3 regions of the Candidatus Symbiopectobacterium sp. NZEC127 genome follow, and region 3 is predicted to be linked to each of the others. Evidence: predicted binding sites of a transcription regulator. Region 3 holds the regulator's gene; each other region holds the start of a gene.

The links. Region 3 encodes LexA, which represses DNA repair genes until DNA is damaged. Its sites were predicted from a motif close to TNCTGTATGTACATACAGNA; they were not measured.
Region 1: a site for LexA is predicted at 1,149-1,168, ahead of uvrB (excinuclease ABC subunit UvrB). Genes of this name have one in related genera too.
Region 2: a site for LexA is predicted at 939-958, ahead of J5069_RS01770 (DNA translocase FtsK 4TM domain-containing protein). Genes of this name have one in related genera too.

The regions. Positions count from the first base shown of each region.
Region 1 is NZ_JAGFPG010000001.1:236,558-238,830, reverse strand. It holds gene uvrB (excinuclease ABC subunit UvrB) at 1-1,005, opposite strand, end outside; gene J5069_RS01065 (hypothetical protein) at 2,207-2,273, opposite strand, start outside.
Region 2 is NZ_JAGFPG010000001.1:385,426-387,698, reverse strand. It holds gene J5069_RS01770 (DNA translocase FtsK 4TM domain-containing protein) at 1-877, opposite strand, end outside; gene lrp (leucine-responsive transcriptional regulator Lrp) at 995-1,489, opposite strand; gene trxB (thioredoxin-disulfide reductase) at 2,038-2,273, shown strand, end outside.
Region 3 is NZ_JAGFPG010000002.1:281,911-284,183, reverse strand. It holds gene J5069_RS11370 (pirin family protein) at 1-131, shown strand, start outside; gene zur (zinc uptake transcriptional repressor Zur) at 231-752, shown strand; gene lexA (transcriptional repressor LexA) at 819-1,430, opposite strand; gene J5069_RS11355 (diacylglycerol kinase) at 1,551-1,919, opposite strand; gene plsB (glycerol-3-phosphate 1-O-acyltransferase PlsB) at 2,048-2,273, shown strand, end outside.

The sequences.
Region 1 (2,273 bases), on a different contig from region 3:
CAGCAATCCATCGGCAGGCAGGTAGTCAAACAGCGTCGGTGGCGCCTCGCCCGGCCCGCGCCCGGAGAGATAACGTGAGTAGTTTTCGATACCAGAGCAATAGCCGAGTTCATTCATCATCTCGAGGTCGAATTGGGTACGCTGTGTCAGACGCTGCTCTTCCAGCAGTTTATTGTTTTCCAACAATGTCTTGCGGCGCTCTGCGAGATCCACTTTGATATCTTCCATCGCCTGAAGAATGCGCTCACGCGGCGTGACATAGTGGGTCTTCGGGTAGATGGTATAACGCGGCACCGTTTGTAGCTGCTGACCGGTGAGCGGATCGAACAGCGTCAGGCGTTCAACCTCTTCATCGAACAGCTCGACGCGCAGCGCAATCTCATCGGATTCTGCCGGAAAAATATCAATCACTTCACCGCGCACGCGAAAAGTACCTCGCGTAAACGCCTGATCGTTTCGTGAATATTGTAGCTCAGTCAGTCGGCGTAAAATTGAACGCTGATCGATGATCATGCCGACCGTCAGGTGCAGCATCATTTTCAGATAGAGATCGGGATCGCCCAACCCGTAGATGGCAGAGACCGACGCCACAACCACCACATCGCGCCGCTCCAGCAGCGCTTTGGTGGCTGACAGACGCATCTGTTCAATATGCTCGTTGACCGACGCGTCCTTCTCGATAAAGGTGTCCGAACTGGGCACGTAGGCTTCGGGCTGGTAGTAATCGTAGTAAGAGACGAAATACTCTACCGCATTGTCAGGAAAAAACGCTTTCATCTCACCATAGAGCTGCGCCGCCAGCGTTTTGTTGGGCGCCAACACCATGGTGGGACGGTTGAGATCCGCTATCACATTGGCAATGGTAAAGGTCTTTCCCGAACCGGTTACCCCCAACAACGTCTGATGCGCCAACCCCGCTTCCAACCCCTCTTCCAGCAGACGGATCGCTTCAGGCTGATCGCCTGAGGGGGTAAAATCGGAATGCAGTTTAAAGGGTTTGCTCATGAACAACCTGCCAGCCAGTGGACCAAACGTCGCGAAACCAAGCAACGCACAGTAACATTCAACAATGGGGATAAGGCGTCAAGCATAGCACTAACAGTGCATAGTACTAACAATGCGCCTCAGAAATTCGGTTAGCGACAGTATACTGGATATAAAAACAGCATCCAGTCATTTATTGATTAAAATTCGGTGAGGGGTAAACCTTCGGTCAGCGTCGGTGCGTTGCAAAAAAGCGGCAAGATGGCGCAAAAAAAGCGCTAACACAGCGTTACCTATTTATCCAGTTAAAAATGTGCTATTTATCCCCAGAACGTGCATTTGTCTTAACAAAGTGGTTTGACCAGTGTTGTAAAAACATGCAACCCTCAGTCAGGCGTAAATCGAGGCTTGATTTTAATTAACTGACTGATTTATATCGATTAAACAAAAAAGCAGAGAATCACATCAACTCAACCAAAACCCGCGCCAACTCTCGCTTGCCACCGTTTTTCTAAACCTAATGCACATGGTTATCCACAGAAGTAGTGGATAACTCCCACAAGCCCGCATGCCTGCTGCGTTAGTGAAATATCTTATCGCTATGGGGCTGCAGGAAATCAGGATATTTTTAGCGTTTTTGCGAGGATTTCACATCTGCATGGTTTTTTGCCGTTTTGCACAAAAAAGCGTCTTGGCGCACAAACTGGAGAGTCGAAGTAAGCAAACGTCAATCGAGAACAGAGTGACAGGCATAGCAGGAATTTGACCGCGATTTTGCGCGACCATGGTTTCGAAGCCCCATGGCCTTAAAATTATCGCAACCTAACAGACTTCGTGTTATAGGCGTGTTGGCTGTGCTCCTCAACCGGCCCATCGATAAACCTTATCTTAAACAAGACTGCCGGCAAATAACGTTCAAATCTATCCCCTAAGATCCTTTACCTGTGGCTATCATGAGAGCGTTCACAGGTGCGTAGCGGCTCCGAAGCGAACACGTAGGGCATGAGGGGGTCTAGCCCGACCCAAGACCAGAGTGGCAAACAATATCACCCTAATGAAATTGACGCTTCAGCGATGGGGAAGATATCTTCTCGGTGTTTAATAAAATACGGCAACGTCAATTGATATTGAAGGGAAATAAATGCAGCGGCATCTCATAGTCCAGTGATTGACCTATGAGATGCTTTTATTAACGCGTTTAAATACGATCTTTGATAGAAAATTATTTCCAGGATGGCTGAACAGGGATATCCTTACTTGATACAGAAAAAATCCCGCCTTCCTGTATG
Region 2 (2,273 bases), on a different contig from region 3:
TGGGCGCAGCCACTGGGTCTGGCACCGTATCAACCGGAGCCGATTCCTGCACCGGCGTGATGTGATCATCAGCGACGCTCAGCGTGCTGTTTTGCCCTGTTTCATCAGCGGCGCGCTCACGCGGCGGCGGTGCCAGCAATATATCATCCGCATCCACATCTTCTGTTATTGCCTCCGTTGATGCGGTTAACGTATCGGGTTGTTCACTCTCCCGATCCGCATTGTCGTGCAAATCGTCATCACGGTAGTTTTCTTCTGCGCGCGAACGGTTAGAGAAGAACGTCAGACAGCCTAATACGGCCCCGCCGATCTTTTCCGCAATGGTCAACCATGACCAACCGGTAAACAGCGTCAAGCCCGCCGCCCAGACGCAGAGCAGAATCAGCGTAGCGCCCATGCTGTTGAAACGCGGGACCATTGAACTGCTCAGCAAACTGCCCAGCACGCCGCCAGAAGCGAAATAGTAGAGATCGTCCACATTGAGTGCTGCCAGACCGCAGGACGTCAGGATCAGCGCCAAGGTGCCAATCAGGCGCAAAGACAGAGTAAACAGATCGACATCGCTCTGATTATCGCGCTGGCGAAAGGCCACCCAGCACAGCGACAGCATGATCGGCGGAATGGCATAAGCCAGCACGCCAAAGATGAAAAACAGCGTATCGGCCAGCCACGCGCCGACGCCACCGCCCAGATTATGAATGGGCTCATGCCAGGCAGTTTGTGACCAACTCGGGTCAGACGGGCTGAAACTTAACAGCGCTACGCTCAAATAAACGGCGAATAGCGCGACAACGATTAAAATCGCTTCCAATAAACGACGACTGCCGCTGAGTTTCTTCAGCGCCACGTCTTTGTCTTCGGTGTATTCCTGGCTCAAGCGTCTCTCCAGGGGTCCTGTTCATGTTCATGACAAAACGCCGAGGCGAACTCGGCGCTGTGACTGTATATATTCACAGGAGTGTAGCTGAAATTAGCGGGCTTTGCACCCCTGCGTTTAGCGCGTTCTGATCACCAGACGATTGCTCTGTTTTACTTCTTCCATCACCACGTAGGTACGGGTATCGTTCACACCCGGCAAACGCAGTAAGGTTTCACCCAGCAGCTTACGGTAAGCGGACATATCCGGCACGCGTGTTTTCAGCAGATAGTCGAAATCCCCGGAGACCAGATGACACTCCTGAATCTCTTCCAGTTTCTGCACGGCAGTGTTGAACTGCTCAAAAACATCAGGCGCACCGCGGTTCAGCGTGATCTCCACAAACACCAGCAGTGAAGCGTCGAGGTAATGCGGGTTCAACAATGCGGTATAGCCATTGATAAAGCCCTGACGCTCCAGGCGGCGCACGCGTTCCAGACACGGCGTAGGAGAAAGCCCCACGCGTTTGGAAAGTTCCACGTTGGAGATTCGGCCGTCTTTTTGTAGCTCATTCAGGATATTGCGATCGATGCGATCAAGATCTTTTCCCGGTCGTTTTTTTGTGTCTACCATTCTTATTGTCTCTCTTCACTACGTCCTTGCCCTTGCTACACTCCGACCCACATCAATGTATCAGAGCAGCCCTAAAAGAAGACGCGCTGTCTATTTGGTATATCAAGGGTCGCTTTACGTCACTTTCCTTTCACCGCCACGGCGTACCGCGATGTCATCCCTGCGTTTATAACACCCTGTCTGTCCTGTTATAAACGCACCCTCATCGGGTCGCACGGTAAAAGCCACAACATAAAGAAAAACCGAGCTTTCAACCATTCACATACAAATAGTTTCCTCTTCCTTAGATGTTTTCGCAAAACGGTAGCCGATTGTCAAAGCAAAACAATGAAAATCAGAAGAAACTGCCAAATAAAACCCTACTGCTCGCTCGGTAAGACCATTTTCAATCATTTTGCTAATAAATGACGCTGTCTTATCAGTGAATTGTATGGGTTATTGGCGCAACCGATTAAACAAATAGGTAACAATTTTGCTGCCTACTTTTTTTAGCCCGGTAATTTCCTTACAATCGGCGTTAAGTAGACCGTTGCAAAAAAGAGGAACACATGGGTACCGTCAAGCACCACAAGCTATTGATTCTAGGTTCTGGCCCCGCGGGCTATACCGCTGCGGTGTACGCCGCGCGCGCCAACCTGCATCCGGTATTGATTACTGGCATGGAAAAAGGCGGGCAGTTGACGACCACGACGGAAGTGGAAAACTGGCCGGGCGACGCGGAAGGGCTTACCGGGCCGTTGCTGATGGACCGCATGCACGCTCATGCCGAAAAGTTCAACACCGA
Region 3 (2,273 bases):
AAGCCATGACGCCGCAAGAGAACGCAACGGTATTACAGTGTGGAGACGGCGCCTTCATTCAGCAGGAAAAACAGCTGACTATCCGCGCCAAAGCCCCGTTGCGCGCGCTGCTGATCGATTTGGTTGCCTGAGTCGCTTTCTCGGCGCTTTGATGGATTATCACAGCGCACCCCGCGCCTTACATGGTAAGATGGAGGACGTGTTCATCATCATGCGGTAGGATCAGGCCAATGGATTCAAGCGACCAAGACAAACTCCTTGCCCAGGCGGAAAGCATTTGCCAGCAGCGCAATGTACGCCTTACGCCACAGCGACTCGAAGTGCTTCGGCTGATGGCACAGCAACACGGCGCGATCAGTGCTTACGATCTGTTGGATCTGCTGCGCGCCTCAGAACCACAAGCAAAACCCCCTACCGTATACCGCGCACTGGATTTTCTGCTGGAGCAAGGGTTTATCCATCGTGTGGAATCGACCAACAGCTATGTCATGTGTCACCACATTGAAGAGCATAGCCATACTTCAGCGCTGTTTATTTGCGATCGTTGCGGGCAAGTTACGGAACGCCAGACGGAAGGCATTGAAGCCATTCTTCAGCAGTTGGCACAAAGCGCCAATTTCACGCTGCGTCACAGCGTGGTCGAGGCACACGGCCTGTGCGAAGCCTGTCAGGAAGTGGCTGATTGTCGTGAACACGGGCACTGTCACCATGACCATACGGTGCCCATCAAGAGTGCGAAACCCGGACGTTGATCTGAAAGGCTGATACATCACCGACAAGGCTTTCCCTGAAAGAAACGCCCTGTCGGCTAACGGCGTTTAGCTCCACTCACCGTTGCGGATAACACCGACGGCCAGTCCTTCAATGCTGAAGCTCTGCTCACGCAAATCAACCACGATGGGAGAAAATGCGTCATTCTCCGCCAGAAGTTGTACGGTGTTACCTTGACGTTTCAAGCGCTTAACCGTCACTTCATCTTCAATGCGCGCCACCACTACCTGGCCGTTACGCACCTCTTGGGTTTTATGCACGGCCAGCAAATCACCGTCTAATATACCGATGTCTTTCATAGACATACCGCTGACGCGCAGCAAAAAGTCGGCGTGCGGTTTGAACATGGCCGGATCGACCTGATAGTGACACTCGATGTGCTCTTGCGCCAGCAGCGGCTCACCCGCGGCGACACGGCCAATCAGCGGCAGTCCAACATTTTCTTCTTCCATCAACAGGCGGATCCCGCGTGATGCGCCGGAGACGATTTCAATCACGCCTTTGCGCGCCAGCGCCTTCAGATGCTCTTCCGCTGCGTTCGGTGAGCGGAAACCCAGTCGCTGGGCGATTTCGGCACGCGTTGGCGGCATGCCGGACTGCGCAATATGATCGCGAATCAGATCATAGACCTGCTGCTGTCTGGTTGTTAATGCTTTCATCCCGCCCCCTGGTTGTTTATACAGTTTATCTGTGAGTATATACAGGTCATCGCGGCTTGGGAATGACAGAGAGGCAAATACCCGTGTTTTTATGAGCGTTGCCCCAAAATCATGCTGAAATCACCCCAGGATGAGGGGCCAGAGAATGCTGACCCAGACAATGCCGGCAAACACCAAGGCCACAAACACGGCCGCCGATCCGATATCCTTGGCGCGCCCGGACAGTTCGTGATGCTCGGTTCCCACGCGATCGACAACCGCCTCAATGGCGCTGTTGACCAGTTCCATCAGCACCACTACCACTACCACGCCAATCAGCAATAGCCGCTCCAGCAGTGCTACGGGCAGCCAACACGCGACCAGCACCGCTACGACCAGCAGCATCAGTTCTTGTCGAAATGCAGCTTCGTGCTGCCATGCCTGTTTCAGCCCTTTGAGGGAGTACCCGGTTGCCTTGATAATCCGAGTTACCCCGGTAGCCTTATTCATGTTTTTTCACCCGTTTATCAGAGATTTTTTGCAATTTTCCCGTAACACCGTTGTCTCACACCACAGATCTCCCTTGTACTTTCTGGTATCCTTGCGGCGCATTGCTACTCAAGAGGCTTCTGGTTGTTATGTCCGGCTGGCGTAAAATTTACTATAAATTACTGAATTTCCCACTCAAATTGTTAGTGAAAAGCAAGATAATTCCTAACGATCCCGTGGCGGAGTTAGGGCTAGATCCTTCTCGCCCCATTCTTTATGTGCTGCCTTATAACTCACAGGCGGATTTACTGACGCTGCGCGCAAAATGCCAAGCGTTAGAACTGCCGGATCCGCTGGAACCCACGGAAATTGACG